Regions from separate parts of the Glutamicibacter sp. JL.03c genome, predicted to be linked through region 2. Evidence: riboswitches for the same ligand, from Rfam matches in the RefSeq annotation. Region 2 holds a riboswitch; each other region holds the start of a gene.

Region 1 (5,680 bases), 480 kb from region 2:
GGGCCTTGAGTTGATTCAGTCGATTATCGGTAGTCAATAAAGTCATCACAGGATCCTGTCCGTAGAAAAGTTCTTAGGTGTACAGCGAGAGCGGCTGGGACTCCCCGCGCAGGAAGTAGGCGCCGACTTCGATCTTCTTGTAGTCCACCGGGTCATGCAGGGAGTGGGTGCGCACATTGCGCCAGAACAGGTCCAGGCCCACCGAGTTGGCGGTGGAGGACGAACCGGTGACTTCGAAAATGCGGTTGGCCACCTCGACACCGACCTCGGTGGAGACCACCTTGGCTTCGGCAATGTCCACGGCCAGCGCCGCGCGCTCGGGCTGGGTGACGTCCCCGCCCTTGGCAAGTAGCGCATCGAATTTGCGTCCCAGCTTTTCGGTGAGCGCCGCTACCGCTGCGGTGCGCGCCTTCAGCTCGCCCACGGTGCGTTGGAAGATCGGATCCTGCGAGTAGGTCTCGGCCTGCGAGAACAGCCACGCGTTCTTGCGACCAAGCAGAATCTGCTTGCCACGCGCCAGCGCGCCCTCTGCAATGCCCAGATAGAAGTTGGCAAACGCCAGTTGGATGCCAGGGGTGAGTAGTGTCGAGACTGGTTCCTCGGTCACCTCGCCGAGCAGATCCGTCGGCTCAATACGCACGTTGTGATACTTCAGCGAGTTCGAAGCGCTCAGGCGCTGACCCAGGTAGTCCCAGTCATCGACAATTTCCAGGCCCTCACGGTTCCTATCAATGATGAAGGCCAGAACCTGACCCTTGCGTTCACCTTCAGTGACCTCGGCATTGATGACGATGACCTCGCCGACCCCGGAGCCCGTGGAGAAACGCTTGGAGCCATTGAGCCGGAATCCATCGCCTTCCGGAATCAGGGTCAGTGTCGGGTCGACAGGGTTGACCGAGTCGCCCCACAGCCAACCGCCTTCCACGGTGCGGGTCCACCATTCGGCTTGGGTTTCCGGTGCCCCGTAGAAAGCGATGCCCGACTGGTTCACGTAGTGGTAGGCCAGCAGCTGGGAAATAGAGCCATCGGCGGCAGCAAGAATACGAACCACCTCAAAAGCAGTTTCCCAGTGAGCTCCCGCTCCCCCGAACTGCGCTGGAACCAACAGGTTCAGCAGGCCAGCGTCGCGCAGCAGCTGCACTTCGGCAAAAGGCTGGGCGTTCTTGCGGTCGCGCTCCAGGGCATCGGCGGCCAGCTGGTCGGCAACTTTCCGGGCTGCTGCGCGCCACTGCGCGAGTTCTGCTTCATCGGCGGTGCCGGTGTATGGCACACGCGGCAGCTGGGTGCTCAGTACGGTCATCTTCGTTCTCCTCATCTTCATGGATTCCGAAGGATGCAGAAAGATTCTGCGAATCCATCGAACCTGGCGTTAGCACTTACTGCGGAAGGCAGGCTTGCTGCGGCGTCGCGGAGCCAGGTCTCTCAGCCGCTCTGGATGGTTTGCCCTACCAGTGAAGCATCGGGGCCTGCCCGTTGGCAGTGACGGCGTCACAGGGCGGAACATCGTCATGTATCGACATTTTCGCGGCCCTGAAGCCGCGAAAGAATCCGTCATATTTCCTCATATGTCACGGTGCGCCCAATACCGCTTCAGGGGTTTGGCTGGCCTTCGCATCGGCCGCCGAGGCCTTGCCCGCATAGGCTCCGCGGTAGGCCGCTGCCGGGTGGTGCCCAGCCACCCGCGTGGTGCCAGGCTCGGTCAGGTACTCGCGCAGGGTATTGCCTTCGTATCCTGCCCAGGTCCGCCCGCGCTTGCGCAGCTCCGGGACCACCAGATCGGTGAACTGCTCGAAGGAGCCGGGGGTGATGGCGTAGGCCAGGTTGATCCCGTCCAGCCCGGATTCATCCACCCAGCGCTCGATTTCATCGGCCACGGTCTGAGCCGAGCCCACCAGCACCGGCCCGATGCCACCCACCCCGAGGTAGTCGGCAATGGCATTCGGGGTCCACTTCTGCTGGGGGTTCGCGGTAGTGAAAATCGACACCGCCGAGCGGGCCGCATTGGTTTCCAGGTACTGCAGCTCCTCATCCGGCGCGTACTGGCTCAGATCCAGCCCGGACCAGCCGCCGTAGAAGGCCATGGCGCCCTCGCGCGAGGCATAGGACTGGTATTCGCGGTAGAGCTTCTCGGCTTGGGCATCCGAGTCGGCCACCACGGTGGTCATCAGCGCGTAGATCTTGGCCGCATCCCGGGGCCTGCCGACCAGTTCGAATTCGTCGCGGATCGCGTCGGTCTGCCGACGGGTGACCGCGGTGTTGATCGAGTTCAGGAAGATGCCCTCGGCATGCTGGGCGCCGAAGCGCCGGCCGCGGGAAGACGCGCCGGCTTGGAAGATCGCCGGGGTGCGCTGGATGGAGGGCTCGGAGAGGTGGATGCCGGGCACGGTGAAGTACTCGCCGTGATGGTTGATCGGATGCACCTTGGAAGGATCGGTGTAGACGCCGCGTTCGCGGTCCTTGAGCACCGCGCCTTCCTCCCAGGAGCCTTCCCAGAGCTTGTAGACCACGTCCATGAATTCATCGGCGATGTCGTAGCGGGCATCGTGATCCAGCTGCCGGGTCATGCCCAGGTTGCGGGCCGCCGACTCCAGGTAGCTGGTCACTACATTCCAGCCGATGCGCCCGCGGGTGAGGTGATCCAGCGAGGAGAACTTCCGGGCCAAGGCGTAGGGCTGCTCGTAGGTCAGCGCGCTGGTCACCGCGAAGCCGAGGTTTTTCGTGGCCGCGGCCATGGCGGAAACCTGCATAAAGGGATCGTTCAGCGGCACCTGGTCGGCATCGAGCAGCGCAGGCCCGCTGGAGTTCTGGTACACGTCATAGATGCCCAGCACATCGGCCAGGAACAACGCGTCGAATCCACCGCGCTCCAGGGTCTTGGCCAGATCAACCCAGTAGTCAAGGGTGTTGTACTCATCGGCCCTATTCTGCGGATGCCGCCACAGCCCCGGGCTTTGGTGGCTGACGCAGGTCATGTCAAAGGCGTTCAGGTGGATGCGCTGGCTCATGAGTTGCTGCTTCCCTTTGCGGTGGTGGTCGGTGCTTGGCGCTTTGCTGTGCGCAGGAGCGCGAAAATGCCGGTTGCCGGCTGCCCCTTGGCCCGCCCGAGCACCACGGCGGCGAGCAGGATCGCCAGCAGCACCAGCCCGCGGGCCAGGTCCTGCCAGAAGAAGGACAGGCCGATCAGGTTCAGCCCGTTATCCAGCAGGCCGAAGATCACCACGCCGATCAGTGTTCCGCCCACGGACACCCGTCCGTAGCGGCTGATGGTTGCCCCGATGAAGACCGCTCCGATGGCATCCATCAGATAGGCCTGGCCGCTGCCCGGAACGTAGCCGTTGGAGCGTGCGGCCAGCACCACTCCGGCGAATCCGGCAATGACCGCGCACAGCAGGTACGCGCTGGCAATCAGCGTAGTGATCCGCAGCCCCGAGATCTTCGCGGCGCTGGGCTGCTCGCCGGCCATGGTCAGCGTGCGCCCATAACGGGTGATGCCCAGCAGCAAAGCCACCACCACGGCGATGGATGCGGCGTTGATGATGGCGGCATCGATGTCCAGGAAGTAGCCGCGCCCGATCACGGCAAAACCATCGGGCACCAGTGGCGCCGAGAGGTAGATCGGCGCGCCTCCGCTGGTGAGCAGCTGCTGCACGCTGGTGCCGACAAACCAGACGCTCAGCGTGGCCAGGAAGGCAGGGATCCGCAGGAGAACGATCAAGAGCGCATTCACCAGCCCCACGGCCAAGGCAAAAAGCAATCCGCCGGCCACAGCCACCCACGCACGATACCCGTCGTGGATCAGCCAGGCGCTGGCCAGGGCGCCCAAGTCGAGGGCCACGCCGATCGACAGGTCAATGCCGCCGGCCCGCACCACCAGGGTCAGGCCAAGGGCAACCAGCGCCAGCAGCGCTACCTGCCCCAGGATTCCCACGAGGTTTCCCGCTGTGAAGAACACCGGGCTGAGCACCGAGAAAACGATGAGGATCAGGGCCAAAGTTCCAGGCGCCACCAGCCGCGACGCCTGGAAGGAGCCGCGCTTCTTGGCGCTCTTGGCGGTTGGAGATTCAGGGGCTGGGGCCGCTGGCGCGGCAAGAGTCGGGGCAGTGCTCATCGGTTCTTCCTTCCGCGCAGGGTCACGCTGGCCAGAACCAGCAAGATCAGCAGGCCCTTGGCAGCGCCCACCCACTGGCTGGCCACGCCGAGCAGGGTCAGCCCGTTATCCAGGGCGGCGACGAACACGGCGGCCAGCACGGTGCCGGCAACGCTGACCAGTCGCCGGCGGGAGAAGATCATGGACATGTAGGCCACCAGGATGATGTCCAGCAGAATCTGCGTTCCAATGCCGGGAACCGCGGCCGAGAGCCGGGCCACCAACAGCGTCCCGGCCAGGCCCGCCAAGGCCGAGCTGAGCACATAGCTGGCCAGCCGGTACCTGCGGGGATCAAGCCCTGCCACCTGGGCGGCGGTGGGATTCTGGCCGACAGCATAGGAATTCACTCCCCAGCTGGTCTTGCCATAGACCCACCAGCCCGCAGCCCCGATGAGGATCATCAGCCAGGCCGCCAGCGGGATCCCGAGAAAAACGCTGCCGCGGGCAGCCTCGAAGAAGCCGCCGGATACGGCGATCTTCAGGTTCTGGCTGAAGACCAGTTCCAGCGAAGCGGCCACGCCCATGGTGGCCAAGGTCGCCAGCAGCGGGCGCAGCCCCAAGGTCACCGAGATCCCGTTGATCACGCCGATCGCGGTAGCCACCAGCACCCCGTAGAGCACCGCTATCAAGCCCGGGGTGCCGGCGGCGGCAGCCAGCGCAGTCACGGTGCCGGCCAGTCCTGCCACCGCTGAGGTGGACAGGTCGATGCCGCCGTTCAGCACATCATCGCCGCCGGCGATAATCACGATCGCGAGCCCCACCCCGGCAATGCCGAAGACCGAAGCCTGGGTCAGGATGGTGGCGATATTCGATGCCGTCAGGAAAAATGGCGAGCCGACAACGAAGAGCAGCAGGACCGCGGCGATCCCGGCGTAGCCGATCCAGGCGGCCAGGCCCGGTTTCGTACCGCGCGCGCTGCGCGCGCTCGCCTCGTTGGCGGGAGCAATGGCGGTGCTCATGCGTTCACCTCTTCTCGTGGTGTTCCGGTTCCTTGGCCGCTGGAGGCCAACTGCAAGATGCGTTCGGTGCTCGCTTCGGCGCAGGACAGCTCGGCGATGACCCGGCCTCGATACAACACCAGCACCCGATCGGCCATCCCCGCGACTTCTTCCAGGTCAACGCTGACCATCAATGCGGCCGCGCCGTCGTCGACCAGCTGGTTGATCTGCGCGTAGATCTGCGCGCGGCTGCCCACGTCCACGCCCGAGGTGGGCTGGTCCAGCACCAGCACATCGGATCCCCTGGCCAGCCAGCGGGCCAGCACGGCTTTCTGCTGGTTGCCGCCGGAGAGGCCCGCAGCCACGGCTTCGGGATCACCCGGGCGGATATCCAGGCGCTGCACCAGTTCGCTGGCCGCCGCACGCTCCTTGCGCGCGTCGAGCAGCCCGAGCCGGCGTCCGAGTGTGCGCAGGCTGGCCGCGGCGATATTCTCGCGCACGGTGTTGCGCAGGAAGATGCCATCGCGATGCCGGTTCGATGGGACATAGGCGCCGGCGCGGGCGACAAAGTCCGCCGCCGATTTCACCGGGCGGC
Region 2 (5,680 bases):
GCACTCAGCGCCGGGGATTGGCCCGCCTGGGCTTCGTCCCCGAGGACATCATTGAACAGCTGTGTCTTCTTCGCTTGAAGCGCCAGCACCTTGGACTCAATGGTGTCCTTGGCAACCAGGCGATACACGTGGACGGGCTTTTCTTGGCCAATGCGGTGTGCACGGTCAATGGCCTGGGCTTCAGCGGCCGGATTCCACCAGGGATCCAACAAGATGCAGTAGTCAGCTGCGGTGAGATTGATACCAAACCCGCCAGACTTCAGCGAAATGAAGAAGACGGGGAAGTCGCCATCGGTGAATCCCTCGATTAATTCCTTGCGCTTGGCGCCACTGGTCGAGCCGTCCAAGTAGCCATGAGCTATCCCAAGTTCTACGGCGATATCTTTCGCCTTGGATAGGAAGCTGGTGAACTGGCTGAAGACCAGAATCTTATGGCCCTCCGCCACGGCATCGACCATCAACTCACGCAGCAATTCCAGCTTGGCGCTAGCCCCGTCCCCTTCGCCCACCAGCGACGGATCCAATGCCAACTGGCGCAGCAAGGTCAATGACTGCAAGATCTTGAATCTGTTCGAATCAACGTTATCCACCAGGCCAAGGACCTCCTGACGCACACGCTGGAAACGGCGGTCGTAGGCTTTGCGGTGGTTCGCCTCCAGCTCCACTTCCAGGATCTGTTCGGTCTTGGCAGGAAGCTCTGGCACGACTTGCTCTTTGGTACGGCGAAGGACGAAGGGGCGCAAACGGCTTTTGAGCCGATCCAGCCGTTCTTTGTCTCCCTCAGAGATCAGCTTTTGGTAATTATCCTTGAACGCGTTTTGTCCGCCTAGCAAGCCTGGTGCCGCCAGCGAGACCAGAGCCCACAGTTCCATCAGGTTGTTTTCCATCGGAGTCCCGGTGACCACGAATTTGCATGGAACCGGCAACTGACGGGCCTGTTTGTACCCCTTGGACACGTGATTCTTCAGCTGCTGCGCTTCATCCATGATCATGACTGAGAAGCCGGCCGCTTCGAATTCTTCATAGGCCAGCCGGAAAATCGTGTAGCTGGTTACGACCAGCTGGGCATCGCCCAGCTGGTCGGCTACAGTTTGCCCGGCCTTCTTGGTGGTAGAAGTAATGCCCCGTGTCTTGAGGTTGGGGGTGAAACGACGGGCTTCATTGATCCAGTTGCCCACCACGGATGTTGGTGCCAGGACAAGGAACTTCTGATCTGGATTCTCACGGCGAGCCTGTTCGAGACAAGCCAGCAACTGAACGGTCTTACCCAGTCCCATGTCATCAGCGAGGACCCCGCCCAATGAGTGTGTTCGCAGGAAGTTCAGCCATGCGAGGCCCTGTTCCTGATACGGTCGGAGATTCGCTTTGAAGGTCTCGGGGAGTTCCACCTGCTGGAGTTCTTCTCCGCGGGTGAGCTCATTCATGTTTTGCAGCCACTGGTTGTGCTGAGCTTCGATAATGCCCAGATCCAGCAGCTCCTGCCACCAATCGATGCTCAGTTTGTGGACTCGAATAGTGCTGCCTTCGACCTTCCCCAATTCGCCGGCTTCATCAATCAACGTACGCAGCTGGGCGAAGTCCGCACCACTGATGGGAATTACTGTCATGTCTTCAAGCACCAGGTAGTCCAAGTGCAAGGTGAGCGCCGCGAGCAACAGCGCGAAAGGCACCTTGATGTCATCAATAGTGACCTCGACGGTCAGATCGAACCAGTCGCCGGTGTTCTCCCCCGCTTCGATGGAAACCGTTGCTGGGGAGTCGAGAATCCGATATTCAGGAAGCTGGTTGTGAGCTTCAATCAGCATGTCTGGATGTTCTTCCAGCAATGGCAAGATGTAGAGCATGAAGTCGATGGACTCGTCGATAGTCAGCTCTCGGTCAGCGTAGGTGCCGCGTGCCTCCAGTTGGCCCAGAACAGTGGCGTCGCCCAATTTGTCGTTGATCGAGGCGATGATTTCTTTCTCGACGTTTCGCTGTCGTGGTGCCTTGGCGGAGTACATCCACGAAAAATGCAGGCCGACCCCATCGGTGGTGCTGGACATGCGCAGGCGCAGCACGGGACGAGGCGGCTCCGGAATTTCATAAGACACGTCAGCACTCTTCAAAGGCGCCAGCTGACGGATTCTGTCCAAATGCGTTTCTTCAAACCGGCCAACGTCCGAGGAAGGTATGAACTGGACTCCAGAAGCGATGAATGCGCCGAGCTCGGCGGAAACAGGGTCAGCGAATTCGGCCAAGCCCAAGTCTCTTGACCCGGCCAGCGGCTGGGAAGAATATGCTACAAGGGTCGGTGGATTTCCGATGGGCAACAGATGCGTGTGCTCCGGTTCGGGCCCGCGAAGCATCCCCTCGACTGTCAGGCCATGTTCACCCTGTCGTAAGTCCACGTGTGCGTGGGCTAGTTTGTCGCTGAAATTCACTGGTGGCTTGGACGCGACTCCCCCATTAATAATGGCAACGCCGGCCTCTTTGAGGTCCTTGAGCGCGGCCAAAAGGTCTTTTCCGGGCAGTTCCATCAGGGAAATCCAGTCGGTGGTTTCCCAAAAGTGGCCGTACTTCACCTTTTCGGCGTGCTCGCGCAATCGGTTCAGCTCGACAACGGCCCGGCGTTGAGCGCGAGGAAAGCGCTCATCGAAAGCGACCGTTTTCCAGCTCACACCAGTCTGCACCCAAGGGCTCTTGGATCCCTGCTTCGCTGGCCTCGCTTGAAGAGACAGCACGTCATCCCCGCCGTACCGGGGTTCACTGACAACTTTCAAAATCAACCCCAGCGGCTCCTCAACAATTTCTGGGTCTTCGTCGGCAACGGGCAACAGCCGGTTGAGGTTTCGTTCCCACTGCGGAACCACATTGCGTTGCCATCCATAAGGGTCAGCTACACGGTCAGAAACATGGAGCGGATCCTCTGAATCGCTGGCAATTTCCAAAAGCAATGCCGCGACTTCCGGGCAGGAATACTCTGAAGGATGCTCGGTGCAAAAACAATGGAACTCAACGCCATCGTTTCCAATGCGAAACCCCACCATGACTTGTTTGCCTCGAACTACCGCGGTAACTCTGGCGTTTCCGACTTCGACGTAGCGTTCAACATCTTGGACTTTGCCCGTCTCATAGAACAATTGCCCGATGCGAAATTCTTCCTCCGAGACGAGTGAGTCCAAGGAGGAAAGAGTCAGCTGGAATTCCATCATCGCCATCCAAAAGTAGTGCGTTAGAGCGGATTGCTACCCTCCATCCTATCGATGCTCCGGGACAGGACAGTCATGACGAAACATTAAGTGGATACTTTACCGAGCCCGTTGCCGGCAGATAAAAAGGAACTACTGAATCACGAGTTCCACTCCTCAAGGCCCTGGCTGAGTGGACGGCAACCCTCGAGCCATTGTGCGGGGTGCCCCAGGTGAAGATTCGACGCATCTTGAAATCCAAGATCGTAAACGATGGCGCCCCCTGCGCCAGAAAGGGGATGACTCCCCATGCCTCACGCAACAGCAAAACCCTCAGTGGCCGAAGACCGATCACAGCGGCTCCAAGAGGCAGGTGCTGGTTGGGGCGAACGGATCTCCGCCGCACCGCACAGCGCCGCGTTGACCTTTACCGTTCAGGGCGAAGGCTTTGATTCCGTTGCCAGCAATATCCGTGCCGGCAAGCATACCTTTACCGTGGATGAACCGGCAGCTCTCGGTGGCAATGATGTCGCCGCCAGTCCGGTTGAATACGCCTTGGCAGCACTGGTGTCCTGCCAGGTGGTGGTTTATCGACTTTACGCAGAGAACCTGGGCATCCAAGTTGATGACGTGCAAATCACGGCAGATGGGCAGCTCGACGTCCGCGGGCTCTTCGGCATTGATGCCTCCATCCGCCCCGGTTTCTCGTCGGTGGATCTGAAAGTGCAGATTGCCGGTCCCGAGTCCACCGAACGCTACGAGGAACTACGCCAGGCAGTGGATGCCCACTGCCCAGTCTTGGACCTCTTTGCCAACCCGGTGCCGGTGACCACTTCGGTGCAGGTTGTCCAAAGCAACTAGCCCGAGCCGAAGGCGCGATGAACTGTGGGGGCCACTGATTTCAGTGGCCCCCACAGTTCATCGTCCGGCTGAGGATTATTGCTGTTCCCTGAAGTTGAGCAGTACCTTGCCTGAAGTCGAGGAATCCTTGGCTGTTTCAAAGGCTACAAGGCCTTCGGCCACGGGGAACTCGTGGGTGACGGCCGCACCAATTTGCAAGGAGCCATCGGCCAGAGCTTCGAGCACCTGATCGATCTCGCCGTTGAATCGGAAGGAGCCGACGAGTTCCAGCTCACGGGTGATGGCCAGGGAAATCAACGCGGGCTGCTCGCCTGTGGGCAGCAGTCCAACCATGACGACTCGGCCGCCGCGCACCGCACCTCTGACCGCTGATGCCAAGCCGCGGTAGTTGCCACTGGCCTCGATCACCACATCCGCGTTGACCTCGGCGATGGCTTCCTGGTCATCGGCGCGCAAGGTGGAGGTGGCGCCCAGTTCCCGGGCGATAGCCAATGGCTTCTCATGCATATCCACCGCGATGATCTCGCTGGCACCGCCACGCTTGAGTACTGCCACGGCAAGCGCGCCGATCGGGCCAGCGCCGATCACCAGAGCCTTCTTGCCTGAGACATCGCCCGCGCGCGAGACCGCATGCCACGCCACCGCTGCGGGTTCGGCCAGCGCGGCATCGCGCAGCGAGAGCCCCTCGGGCAGTTCGCGCAGCATGCGCGTTGGCAGGTTCACTTCACGAGCGAAGGCGCCTTCGGTATGCGGGTAGCGGGCGGCTGAGCCAAGGTAGGTGCAACCGGGAGAAAGGTTCGGGCGATCGGCCGGATATGGTTCGCCGGTATCCCCGGGCGTTGCCGGGTGCACCGCGATCTTGGTTCCGGCTGCTGGTCCGCTGCCATCGACGGCGGCTTCGATGACGGTTCCCACGATCTCGTGTCCGAGAATCATCGGGGCTTTGAGGATGGATTCCCCGGCGGCGCCGTGGCTCCAGTAGTGCAGATCCGACCCGCAGATGCCGCCGTAGGCGATGGCGATGCGGGCCTGGTCGGGCTTCGGTGCTGGCAGCTCGATCTGTTCGATGCGCAGGTCGCCGGCGGCGTGCGCGACCACGGCCAGGGTCGTGGAAGAAAGGGTGCTAGACGACAACGCTCATGCCTCCGTCGATGAAAATGGTTTGCCCGTTGACGTAATTGGATCCATCCGAGGCCAGCCAGATCGCCGGGCCGGCCAGGTCCTCAACGGAACCCCAGCGGGCGGCCGGTGTGCGGCCCAGGATCCACGAGTTGAATTTCTCGTCGTCCACGAGGTTCTGGGTCATCTCGGTGTGGATGTAACCCGGTGCGATGCCGTTGATCTGCAGTCCTGCGCCAGCCCATTCTGCGGTCATGGCGCGGGTGAGGTTGCGCAGGCCGCCCTTGGCCGCGGTGTAGGCGGAGATGGTGGGGCGAGCCAAGTCGGTTTGCACCGAACAGATGTTGATAATCTTGCCTTCGCCGCGTTGCACCATGCCGCGGGCGACTTCGCGCCCTACCAGGAAGGCGCTGGTCAGGTTGGTTTCGATGACTCGCTGCCAGTCGGCGACGTCCAGTTCAAGCATGGGAACGCGGTGCTGGATGCCGGCGTTGTTCACCAGGATGCGGATCGCACCGATATTTTTTTCGATC
Region 3 (5,680 bases), 1.0 Mb from region 2:
CTTGACGCCGTTGAGCCCGAAAGAACGTGCGGCTTCAACCAGATGGGCATCCACGTGGCGCAACGCCAAGGCCACGGTGGTGAAGACCGGGAAGAAAGCGCCGATGATGACCAGCGTGACCTTGGAATCCTCGCCAATCTTCATCCACAGGACCAGCAGGGGAACCCATGCCAGTGACGGTACCGCGCGCAGCGCGCTGATGCTCAGCCCCAAGAGCGCATCGGCCAGCTTGGAGAGGCCCACCAGTGCACCGAGCAGCAAGCCCAAGAGAGAACCGAAGAAGAAGCCGAGCAGTACTCGCTGGGTGGAGATGCCAATATGCTTGCCGAGATCTCCGTCGCCGAGCAACTCAACGGCGGCCGAAACCACGGAACCTGGCGTAGGCAAGGTCCAAGGCGCTACCACTCCGGTGACTGTCACGACCTGCCAGGCGATCAAGGCTACGACCGGCAGGAACAGAGACAGCAGCCAGCGGGGAACGCGCAGAATGGTGTCGGCAATTCCGGGCTTGATCTTCTTCTTTGCTTCGGTGACGGTGGGGGAACTCATGGCTGGTTATTCTCCGGAAATCTTTGACGCGTCGGCCTTGGAAGCAAACTGGTCGTCAACGATCGTGGCTAGGGCATTGTCGACCGATTCCTGCTTGGACACATCGCCGCTGGCCACCAGGGTCGGAGCGATGGCGCCCAGGACCTTGGTGTAGTCGGCCCCTGGGGTTGCTGGAACATCCAGATTGGAGCGTTCCTCGATCACGGTGGATGCCACCTTCGGTTCCAGGCCGGCGACGTCAGCGAGGATCTCGGCGGTTTCCTCCGGGTGATCGACAGCCCATTCGCGGGCTTTTTCGTAGGAATCCACTACTAGCTGCGCCAGTTCAGGGCTCTGCTCGATGAAGTCCTCACGAGCGTTCAATGCACCGTAGGTGTTGAAGTCCAGGTTGCGGTACAACAGCTTGGCACCATCTTGTTCGGCGGCGGCCATGATCGGGTCCAGCCCGCTCCATGCATCGACCGAGTCATTGGCCAGAGCGGTTCGTCCGTCGGCGTGCTGCAGGTTCTGCAAGGTGATGTCTTCCTCGCTCAATCCTGCTTCCTCCAGTGCCTGGAGCAGGAAGAAGTACGGGTCGGTGCCCTTGGTCGCAGCGACCGTCTTGCCCTTCAGGTCCTTTACGGAGCTGATCTTCGAATCCTTGCCGACGACTAGTGCCGACCACTCGGGCTGAGAATACAGGTCGATGGTCTTTATTGGCGAGCCATTGGAGCGTGCCAGCAGCGCGGCGGAACCTGCCGTGGATCCGACGTCAACGGCGTCGGCGCGCAATGCTTCGTTGGCCTTGTTCGAGCCAGCGGACTGGATCCATTCCACGCTGACGCCCTGCTCCTTGGCCGCCTCGTCCAGCCATCCTTTTTCCTTGATGACCAGACTCAGCGGGTTGTAGGTGGCGTAGTCAATGGACAATGTCTTATCTGACCCGGAAGCGGCAGCGTTCTCGCCGGCGCAACCGGTCAGGGCCGCTGTGCCGAGCATCAGCGCTGCGGCAGAGAGTGCGGTGCGACGAGTGAAACGGTGTGAAAGCATGGGAATCCTCTAATCGGTGCGTGCGGGGGTGCGGCAGTACTGCCGTCGATGTGGTGGTTCTTGACACGCTAGGCGCGTTGGAAGTCAGTGATTGGTCGGGTCCACGCCGAGCAGGCGCAGCAGCCCTGCGCGGTGGGCAATGAATTGTTCATCGTTATGTTGGCGTGGGTGGGTAGCGCCAATTGCCAGGTCTTCGATGATGGTGGCCGCGGTGTCTGCTCCGTTGCGGCCCAGGACGATGACCCGGTCAGCCAAGGTCAATGCTTCGTCCACGTCGTGGGTCACCATGAGCACTGTGGTGGGCAAGGAAGCATGGATGGAGAGCAGCAGGTCCTGCATTTTCAGACGGGTGAGCGCGTCCAAAGCGCCGAATGGTTCATCCAAAAGCAGGACGCCCGGGCGACGGGCCAGCGCGCGAGCCAGCGAAACCCGCTGGGCCATGCCGCCGGAAATCTCGCGCGGCCGCAAATCGGCTGCATGGCTCAGGCCGGTAAGTTCGATGAGTTCGTCAATGAGTTGTTCGCCGTCGGCTTTGCCAGTGCCGGGCGCGAGTCCGAGCGCAATGTTTTCGCGTACCGAACGCCACGGCAGGAGCCGGGGTTCCTGGAAGGCCACCGCGCACAGTTCGTTGATTCCGAGCACTTCGTGATCGCCGGTGTGGATGCTTCCGGTGGTCGGGGTGTCCAGGCCAGAGACTGCACGCAGCAATGTCGACTTGCCGCAGCCGCTGGCACCAAGGATCGCGACCACCTGCCCTGCAGGGATCTGCAGGTTGATTCCGGATAGTACGGTTCGGTTTTCCTTCTTGCTGCTGAAGGTGCGCGATACCTCGCTGAAGTCGACACCGAGTGCCGTCGAGGTGCGGGCCGGGCCGTGTGCCCGGGGCTGTGCAAAGCTCAGTGCCATATTCATCTCCATCGGTCCTGGCGGTAGCACCGGCCTATGGAATGGTTGGTCATCCATAGGTGGTTGCTGCGGCGTCATTGAGCCAGATCTCTCGGCCGCTCGGGATGGTTACACGTCCATTACAGGGTTTCGAAGGATTTGAATGCAAATCTTGCGTAACATGAAAAATGTTCGATAACTGCGTCACATGCACGGGATATTTCGTTATTTATTTTATTGAATGCCTGTTTGATCGATGATGGGCGTTGATGATCAAGTCATCTTCGGCATGAACGGCCATTGGCCGTGCGACCTGCCTGTCAATCTGGTGCGTCACGGCGACGAAATGTGACTTCGCGGCTTGGAAGCACCGGTTTGTTACGGCTACAAATGAATGAAAACCCATCCAGAGCGGCTAAGAGATCTGGCTCGACGACGCCGCAGCAACCACCCGGATCGCGGGACGGTGCTACCGCCAGGACCGATGGAAAGAATTGAGGACTTCTGATGTCATTTGGCGAGTCGCCAAACACCTCCGGCGTGGACTTCAACCAGCTCAGCGACCCTTCGCAGGCCAGCGCCCTGGAGCTCGACGAGTTTCAAGAGCAGCTGCCCACCCGGCAGCTGCTGAAAGTCACCCCCGGTCCCAGCGCGGATGAGCAATACGACCGCCTGGCCGAAGTCTTCCGCCCGGTTTTCGCCCAGATCGCAGCCACCGCAAAGGACCGCGACCGCAATCGGGTCTTGCCTTTCGAGCAGGTGGGACTGCTGAACCGCGAGCGTTTCGGCGCGTTGCGCATCCCGGTGGCGGATGGCGGTTACGGTGCCCGTCTGGTCGACGTGTTCCGTCTGCTCATCGAACTCTCGGAAGCCGATTCCCATGTGGGCCAGTTGTGGCGTGCGCATATCGCCTTCGTTGAAAACGTCCTGGTCCTTGATGACCAAGAACTGCGCAGCAAGTGGATTGCCCGTATCGCCGCAGGGCAGATTGTCGGCAACGCTTACACCGAACGCGGCGGCAATGCCCTGGGCACCCTGAACACCAAGGTGAGCCCCGCGGACGACCGCTGGCTGGTCAACGGCGAAAAATACTACTGCACCGGCACCATTTTCGCGGATTGGACCACGGTAGCCGTAGCCCATCCGGACTTGCCCGGACGCCAGATCGCCGTGGTTTCCACCCAGCACAGCGGCGTGAAGATCCTTGATGACTGGGACGGGTTTGGCCAAGGTCTGACTGGAACTGGCACCACCGAATTCCATCAAGTCCCGGTGGACTCGTTCATTCCACAGCAATCCAACGATTCCGAGGCTGCGATCTTCCAGCTGGTGCTCATGGCCGTCCAGGCAGGTATTGCCCGGGCAGCCCTGAACGACCTGCGCATCTCGGTGCAGAACCGGACCCGAATCTTCACCACTGGAACCGGCGTGCCGGTGCACCGCGAACCGCAGGTGCTCCAACTGGTCGGCGAGGTCTCCGCGGAATCCTTTGCCGCCGATTCGGTGGTGATTGGAGCGGTCCTTGAAGTCGAAGCGGCGCTGGTGGATCCGGGGCTGAACGACGAGGAACGCTATGCGGTATGCGAACTCGCCGCGAACCGGGCGCAAACCATCGTCCAGCCACTGGTGATCGGCGCGACGAGCAAGCTCTTCGATGGACTTGGGGCATCAGCCACCAGCGTCGTCTGCAACTTGGACCGGCACTGGCGCAACGCCCGCACCATCGCCACCCATAACCCGGCCATCTACAAGGCCCGCATCGTAGGTGACTACGAAATCAATGCTGTCCAGCCGCAACGGCTTTCGGTCACCGGCGAAGACAGCAACCACCGGGGCTACGGCGCCTGAACGCCGCCCAACAGACTTCACTATTACCCAACCATGGCAAGGGGAACAAGAATGAGCCAGCAGCGCGAGATTCTCTTCAACGCATTCGATATGAATTGCGTGGTGCACCAGTCGCCGGGCCTCTGGCGCCACCCGGAGGACAAGGCTTCGACCTACAACACCATCGGCTACTGGACCCACCTGGCAAAGGTGCTGGAAAAGGGCAAATTCGACGGGCTATTCATTGCCGACGTGCTGGGCACCTACGATGTCTTCAACGGCACCAACGAATCCCCGTTGCGTTCCGGCGCCCAGGCCCCGGTCAACGACCCGATGATGCTGGTCTCCGCCATGGCCGCCGTGACCGAAAATCTCGGCTTCGGCGTTACCGCGGGCACCGCCTACGAGCATCCTTACGCTTTCGCCCGCCGCCTGGCCACCCTGGATCACCTGACCAACGGCCGTGTGGGCTGGAACGTGGTGACCGGTTACCTGCCATCGGCCGCCCGCAATATGGGCCAGGAAGACCAGATGGAGCACGACGAGCGCTACAACCACGCGGATGAGTATCTCGAAGTGGTCTACAAGCTGCTTGAAGGCTCGTGGGAAGACGACGCGGTGCAAAACAACAAGGGAACCGGGATCTATACCGACCCGGCCAAGGTGCACGACATCGAGCACGAAGGCAAGTACTTCAAGGTGCCGGGCATCGCCATCACCGAGCCTTCCACCCAGCGCACCCCGGTCATCTACCAGGCCGGTGCCTCCTCGCGGGGCATCACGTTCGCCTCGCAAAACGCCGAGGCGGTCTTCGTGACCAGCCCGACCCGCGAAATCCTCAAGGCCACCGTCACCAAGATCCGTGACGCCGTCGAGGCCGCAGGCCGCGACCGCTACGATGTGAAGATCTTCGCGATGCAGACCATCATCACCGATGAGACCTCGGAGAAGGCCCAGGCCAAGTACGAGGACTACAAGTCCTACGCCGACATTGAAGGCGCCCAGGTGCTGATCTCCGGCTGGATGGGCGTAGACCTGTCCGAACTGGATCCGGATGAACCGCTGGGTTCCAACGTGAAGTCCAACGCCATCCAATCGTCGGTGGAAACCTTCCAGAAGGCCAGCGGCGATGATGGCAATCCATGGACCATCCGCCAGTTGGCCGAGTGGGTGGGCGTGGGAGGCTTCGGGCCGATCACCGTCGGCTCAGGAGCTGAGGTGGCAGAGAAGCTTATTGAGTGGGTCGACTACACCGACGTGGACGGCTTCAACTTGGCGTATGCGGTGACCCCCGGGACCTTCGAGGACGTCGTCGAATACGTCGTTCCCGAGCTTCAAGCTCGCGGGGCCTACAAGACCGAATATGCTCAAGGATCGCTGCGCAATAAGC
Region 4 (5,680 bases), 1.4 Mb from region 2:
CTCACCGCCGAAGGCGCAGAATTCCTTGGCTATGCCCGCCAGGTCCTGGAGCAGGTGGAGCTGCTGGAGCACCGCTACCTAGGCCGGCCCTCCGCCAGGCGGCTGCTGGGCGTCTCCACCCAGCACTACTCATTTTCCGTGGATGCCTTTGTCCGGATGGTCCAGGCCAGCGGGGCCGAGGAGTACCAGTTTTCGCTCCGCGAGACGCGCACCGAGGAAATCATCGAGGACGTGCGCACCCTGCGCAGCGACATCGGGATCCTGTACCGCAACGACTTCAACCGGAAGGTCATCGACAAGCTGCTGCGCGAATCCCGGCTGGTCTTCCACCCGCTGTTCCTGGCTGATCCGCACATCTTCATCTCGCGCAGCAACCCGCTGGCTACCCGGGACCAGGTCACACTCGAAGACCTCGAAGACCTGCCGCGGCTGACCTTCGACCAGGGCGCGAACAATTCCTTCTACTTCGCCGAGGAAGTGCTCTCCACGCGCTCCAGCCAACGCGAAATCCAGGTTTCGGACCGCGCCACCATCTTCAACCTCATGATCGGCCTGGGCGGGTACACGATTTCCACCGGCATCATCAGCGACGAGCTTGATCCCTCCATCGTTGCCATCCCGCTGGCGATCGAAGAGAGCATCGAGATCGGCTGGATCGACCACGCCGCGATCCCGCTCACCGACCAGGCCCAGCGCTACCTGCAAGAAGTCCGCGCCGTGGTGGCCAGCTTCGGGGTGGAAGTGCTCGGCTGAGCCGCCCACGGCGTAACTCCCGGTCATCGAGCACCTCTCCATCGTCATAAACTTCGGCAAAAACCTTGAAATCACGCAGGTCCTGTTCAATTCACCGCGTCATAAAGTGGCGCCAGCCACCGCGTCATCATGACAACTTGGCGACATATGAAGCGTGGTGGCCTTGTATGAAGCCAACCGCCCGATAGCGCTTGCACGCTTTGGGAGCCATGCCCAACCATGGAAGAACAACAAACCATCAAGAGCGACTAAGAGATCTGGCTCGTTGACGTCGCAGCAACCATCGGGAAACCGAAAGGTGCTAATGCCAGGAACGATGGAGCAGTTCCGAACGCGCTTTCGCGCTGTGCTTCGTGTTGCCACACGACGCCAATCGGTGCACTCCCTCGCAGAGAATCGAGGAGGAGCCATGAGCCAAGGAACCGATGCGGTCCACGCAGGATACCGCCCCAGCGGAGACTTCCGCCCAATGCTGCCGCCACTGCACAATTCCGCAGCCTACCAATTCCAGTCGCACGCCGAAGCGATCGAAAAGTTCGCGCTGCGCCAGGCCGGCTTTACCTACTCACGCACCGGCAACCCCACCGTCTCGATCCTCGAACAGCGCGTGGCAGCACTGGAAGGTGGAGCCCACGCGGTAGCCACCGCCACCGGCCAGTCCGCGGTTGCGTTGTCTTTGCTGGCGCTGACCCAGGGACCTAAGCACATCGTGGCTTCCTCCTCGCTCTACGGCGGCACCGTGGATCTGTTCACCGACACCTTCGCCGACTTTGGCATCCGCATCAGCTTTGTGGATCAGGCCGATCCTTTGGCTTGGGCACAGGCCATCGAGGAAGACACCCGCGCATTTTTCTTGGAATCGGTCTCCAACCCGCTGTGCACAGTGGCCGATCTTCCCGCCATCTCGGCCATCGCCCACGAACACAACATCCCGGTGGTCGTGGATAACACCCTGGCCACCCCGCTGAACGTACGCCCGCTGGACTTCGGAGCCGACATCGTGGTCCACTCGGCCACCAAGGGCCTGGCCGGACACGGCTCGGTTTTGGGCGGGATCGTTGTGGATTCGGGGAAGTTCGACTTCTCCGACACCGCGCGCTGGCCGCAAATCGCAGCCCCACGAGTGCGACTGAACAATACTTCGCTGTTTGAACGCCACGGGTCGGCTGCCTACGCGATGCTGGTCCGCTCCAAATTCCTGCACGATCTGGGTCCAACCCTGGCCCCGGCCAGCGCCCAGGGCATCCTGGCCGGCATCGAAACCCTGCCGGTACGCGCCGCCCACGTGCAGCGCAGCGTCACCACCCTGATCGAGAAGCTCTCTGCTCACCCGGGCATCGCGGCCATCCACCACCCGTCGCTGCCCACCCACCCGAGCCACGAGCTGGCCGCCAAGATCACACCCAAGGGCACCGGCTGCGTGGTGGCCATCGAACTGGCGCACCCTACGTTGGTTTCCCCGGTGATCGATGGGCTCAAGCTGATCTCGCTGGCCGCCAATGTGGGGGATACCCGCACCATGATTTCGCACCCGGCGACCATGACGCACTGCCGACTCTCGGCTTCCCAGCTGGCCGACGCCGGCCTGAACACTTCAACCCTGCGCCTCTCGGTTGGCCTGGAAGACCCGGCCGACCTGCTCGCAGATCTCACCCAGGCCCTGGATCTGGCATTGGACCAGGCCCTGGCCCCGCAAACCCAAGGAGCATGAGATGACTGGCTTCAACACCCAGGCCGTGCACGCCGGCCAGCACAAGGACCCGCACACCGGCGCCGTGGTCCCGCCAATCTACCAGACCAGCACCTTCATCCAGGACGGCATCAACGTGCTGCGCTCCGGGCATGAATACTCCCGCGGCTCGAATCCCACCCGCGACGGGTTCCAGGACCAGCTCACCGCGCTGGAACACGGTGCAGCTGGCTTCGCCTTCGCCTCCGGCATCGCCGCCGAAGACGCACTGCTGCGTGCGGTGCTCGAACCGGGCGACCACATCATCCTCGGGGCCGACGGCTACGGCGGCACCAACCGGTTGATCTCCAAGCTGCACAGCAAATGGGGCATCACCTCCTCGGCGGTGGACATCACCAGCCTGGATTCGGTGCGTGCCGCGGTGCGCCCGAACACCGCGCTGCTCTGGGTGGAGACCCCCTCCAATCCGCTGCTGGGCATCGCAGATCTGGCCGGATGGGCTGCCATCGCCCGCGAACACGGCGCCCTGCTGGTCGTGGATAATACCTTCGCCACTCCTTACCTGCAGCGCCCGCTGGATTTTGGCGCCCATGCGGTGGTCCACTCCACCACCAAGTACATCGGCGGGCACTCCGATGTGCTCGGCGGCGCGGTGATCGTGGCCGACCATCACTTCCGCGGCCAAACCCTGACCGAAGCGGTGGGCTACCAGCAGTTCGCCGGGGGAGCGGTGGCCGGACCGCAGGATTCCTACCTGGCTGCCCGCGGGCTGAAGACCCTGGGCCTGCGCATGGAACGCCACTGTGCTTCCGCGGATAAACTGGCCCGCTGGCTTGACGCTCAGCCCGAGGTCACCCGGGTCTACTACCCGGGCCTGGAATCCCACCCGGGCCACGAGCTGGCAGCCCGACAGCAGCGCGGTTTTGGCGGGATCGTCTCGCTGGCCCTGGAAGACGAGGCCGCCGCCCGCGCCTTCGCCCAATCCATGGAGTACTTCCAGCTCTCGGTCTCACTGGGCGGGGTGGAATCCCTGGTCTGCTACCCGCGCGAAATGACCCACGCCTCGCTGATCGGCACCGAGCTGGAAATCCCGGCCAATCTGGTCCGCCTCTCGGTGGGCATCGAAGAGGTCGAAGATCTGATCGCCGATCTTCAGCGCGGGCTGGCCGCGGCGCGTGCTGCTTCGGCACCGTCCGTTCAACCGGCCACCTCTACCGTGCGTGAAAAGGCCCTGGAAAACGCCTGATCGTTTCGAACCGCGATTATCGGGCGGCGTGCCCCTTCCCCAAAGGATAGTAGTTGGGGAAGGGTGGGTACATGATCGGAATTCTCAATCGGCTCATCGAGCAAATCGAGGCGAATCTGCGCGAGCAGATCAACCTCGCTGAGCTGGTGCGCGCCGAAGGCACCACCGAATACCACGTGCGACGGATGTTTTCCTCGCTGGCCGGCATGCCGGTCTCCGAGTACATTCGCCGGCGCCGCATGACCCAGGCCGCCGCGGACCTGCTCACAGGCGAGGACCTGCTGAGCATTGCGGTCCGCTACGGGTACGGTTCGGCCGAGGCCTTCGGCCGGGCGTTCCGGCAGGTCCATGGCGCGTCCGTGGCCGAAATCCGCGAGAATGGCGGCCCCCTTCGAAGCCAGCCAATCATCAGGTTCAGCCTGAACGTCGAAGGGAAACGCCCCATGGATGCACGAATAACGCAACGAGAAAATTTCCAGCTCATCGGATACGCCGCACGCGTCCCGCTGATTCATCAGGGGGCCAACCCGCACATCCAAGCCCACATAGCCTCCATCCCGGTGGCCGAACATGCCCGGCTCAAGGCTCTGTCGGCCGCCGAACCGGCCGGGCTGCTGCAGGTCAGCGACCAGGTCGATGCGGACTACCGCGAAGGCAGCGAGCTGACCTACCTGCACGCGGTCGCGGTGCCAGCCGACGCCCCGGTGCCCGAGGACCTGGATTCCATCCAGGTTCCCGCCGGGGCCTGGGCGGTATTCAGCGTGTCGGGCCCCTACCCGGCGGCGCTGCAGGAGCTCTGGGCCTCCACGGCCACCGCGTGGTTCCCGTCCAATCCGTGGCGTTTGCGTCCCGGCCCGTCCATTGCCGCCGTGCTCGATCGGGCCGCTGATTTCAGCACCGCGACCTGCGAGCTCTGGCTGCCGGTGGAAGCCGACCGCTAGCCTTATCCACACCTCGTAATTGCTTGCCCTGCGTAGTATTTTGCGTGGGGCATGCTCGTTTCCATGGACACAGCGCAGGCACTGAAGAATCTGGCTGAGGCGAACACACTGATCGCCTCCGCCACTGCCGTGTTCTCCGGCGATCTTCCCGCCGGCCACGCCGCCTACTTCGCGCTGCTCACCGAAGAACTAGGCCAACAGCTCACCCGCGCACAAATTGAGGCAGCCCACGCGGTCCGCTGCACCGGCGCCCACAAACTCGACCAACAATCCTTCCAAGCCATCGCCGATGCCGGCACCAACCCCACGCTCGAGCAGATCGAGGCCGCAGCCGGTCACACCACCGCCGGACGCACCCACTTTAGTAGTGCCTCCGGGTTGCTGCAGGACTGGTTAGATATTCCACGGGTCACCGCTTCATCCCGACTGATCCAAGCCGACTGCTTGATTGGCGGGGTGAATGAGGCAGGCCAGCCCATCGCCCCGTGGTTGCCTCAGCTCGCCGAACAATTCATGGATCCTGACGTCGACCCACGCCCGGTCGCTGCTACGGCCACGAAACTGCATTCCGCCCGCAAAGATCTGGGCGAGGGCAAAGCCGGGCGTAAAAAGAAAGAACAACTCCAAGCCGACGCACTGGCTTTCCTGCGCACCGACCCGAAGTCCGCACGCAAACACATTAACGCGCTCATAGCCGAGGTGAAATCCGGCGAACGCCCGATCAAGGCCCTGCTTGAGTGCATCGGAATTTTTAGACGCGGCCTGCGCCAAGGCCTGGTCGAATATGTGCTGCGCTTACTTCCTTCTCAGGCGGCTTTTATCGAGGCCTACCTCGCCAAGATGGACAATCCGGCTACCGTGGCCGGTAACCGCGAGCACTTGAAGGACGCCGAAGCTCATTTCACCGGGGAACCGGGGAGCGACTGGGACGATGAGGAGTCGATGCCCGACTGGGCCAAGGGCGGGAACCGTTCTGGACCCGCCGAGCCGGAGCAATCAGCACCACCGGAAACATCGCCAAGTTCGCCGAAACCGGATGAACACAAACCG

What was found. Region 2 has a riboswitch for S-adenosylmethionine ahead of OF385_RS13425 (OsmC family protein). Riboswitches for the same ligand answer to the same signal wherever they lie in the genome.
Region 1: it holds a riboswitch for S-adenosylmethionine, as region 2 does, so the genes downstream of both, OF385_RS15655 (acyl-CoA dehydrogenase family protein) here and OF385_RS13425 (OsmC family protein) in region 2, are expected to answer to the same signal.
Region 3: it holds a riboswitch for S-adenosylmethionine, as region 2 does, so the genes downstream of both, OF385_RS01610 (acyl-CoA dehydrogenase family protein) here and OF385_RS13425 (OsmC family protein) in region 2, are expected to answer to the same signal.
Region 4: it holds a riboswitch for S-adenosylmethionine, as region 2 does, so the genes downstream of both, OF385_RS03395 (O-acetylhomoserine aminocarboxypropyltransferase/cysteine synthase family protein) here and OF385_RS13425 (OsmC family protein) in region 2, are expected to answer to the same signal.

The regions. Positions count from the first base shown of each region.
Region 1 covers NZ_CP107575.1:3,378,241-3,383,920, forward strand. Annotated here, with positions in the region: gene OF385_RS15650 (acyl-CoA dehydrogenase family protein) at 1-46, opposite strand, end outside; gene OF385_RS15655 (acyl-CoA dehydrogenase family protein) at 74-1,300, opposite strand; SAM riboswitch class I at 1,352-1,442, opposite strand; gene OF385_RS15660 (LLM class flavin-dependent oxidoreductase) at 1,569-3,005, opposite strand; gene OF385_RS15665 (ABC transporter permease) at 3,002-4,108, opposite strand; gene OF385_RS15670 (ABC transporter permease) at 4,105-5,106, opposite strand; gene OF385_RS15675 (sugar ABC transporter ATP-binding protein) at 5,103-5,680, opposite strand, start outside.
Region 2 covers NZ_CP107575.1:2,893,508-2,899,187, forward strand. Annotated here, with positions in the region: gene OF385_RS13420 (DEAD/DEAH box helicase) at 1-3,191, opposite strand, end outside; SAM riboswitch class IV at 3,327-3,446, shown strand; gene OF385_RS13425 (OsmC family protein) at 3,477-4,028, shown strand; gene OF385_RS13430 (L-idonate 5-dehydrogenase) at 4,104-5,162, opposite strand; gene OF385_RS13435 (SDR family oxidoreductase) at 5,152-5,680, opposite strand, start outside.
Region 3 covers NZ_CP107575.1:341,019-346,698, forward strand. Annotated here, with positions in the region: gene OF385_RS01595 (ABC transporter permease) at 1-549, opposite strand, end outside; gene OF385_RS01600 (aliphatic sulfonate ABC transporter substrate-binding protein) at 556-1,578, opposite strand; gene OF385_RS01605 (ABC transporter ATP-binding protein) at 1,663-2,484, opposite strand; SAM riboswitch class I at 2,490-2,595, opposite strand; SAM riboswitch class I at 2,863-2,954, shown strand; gene OF385_RS01610 (acyl-CoA dehydrogenase family protein) at 2,971-4,311, shown strand; gene OF385_RS01615 (LLM class flavin-dependent oxidoreductase) at 4,363-5,680, shown strand, end outside.
Region 4 covers NZ_CP107575.1:733,054-738,733, forward strand. Annotated here, with positions in the region: gene OF385_RS03390 (LysR family transcriptional regulator) at 1-753, shown strand, start outside; SAM riboswitch class I at 986-1,076, shown strand; gene OF385_RS03395 (O-acetylhomoserine aminocarboxypropyltransferase/cysteine synthase family protein) at 1,163-2,464, shown strand; gene OF385_RS03400 (cystathionine gamma-synthase) at 2,466-3,689, shown strand; gene OF385_RS03405 (AraC family transcriptional regulator) at 3,761-4,630, shown strand; gene OF385_RS03410 (HNH endonuclease signature motif containing protein) at 4,694-5,680, shown strand, end outside.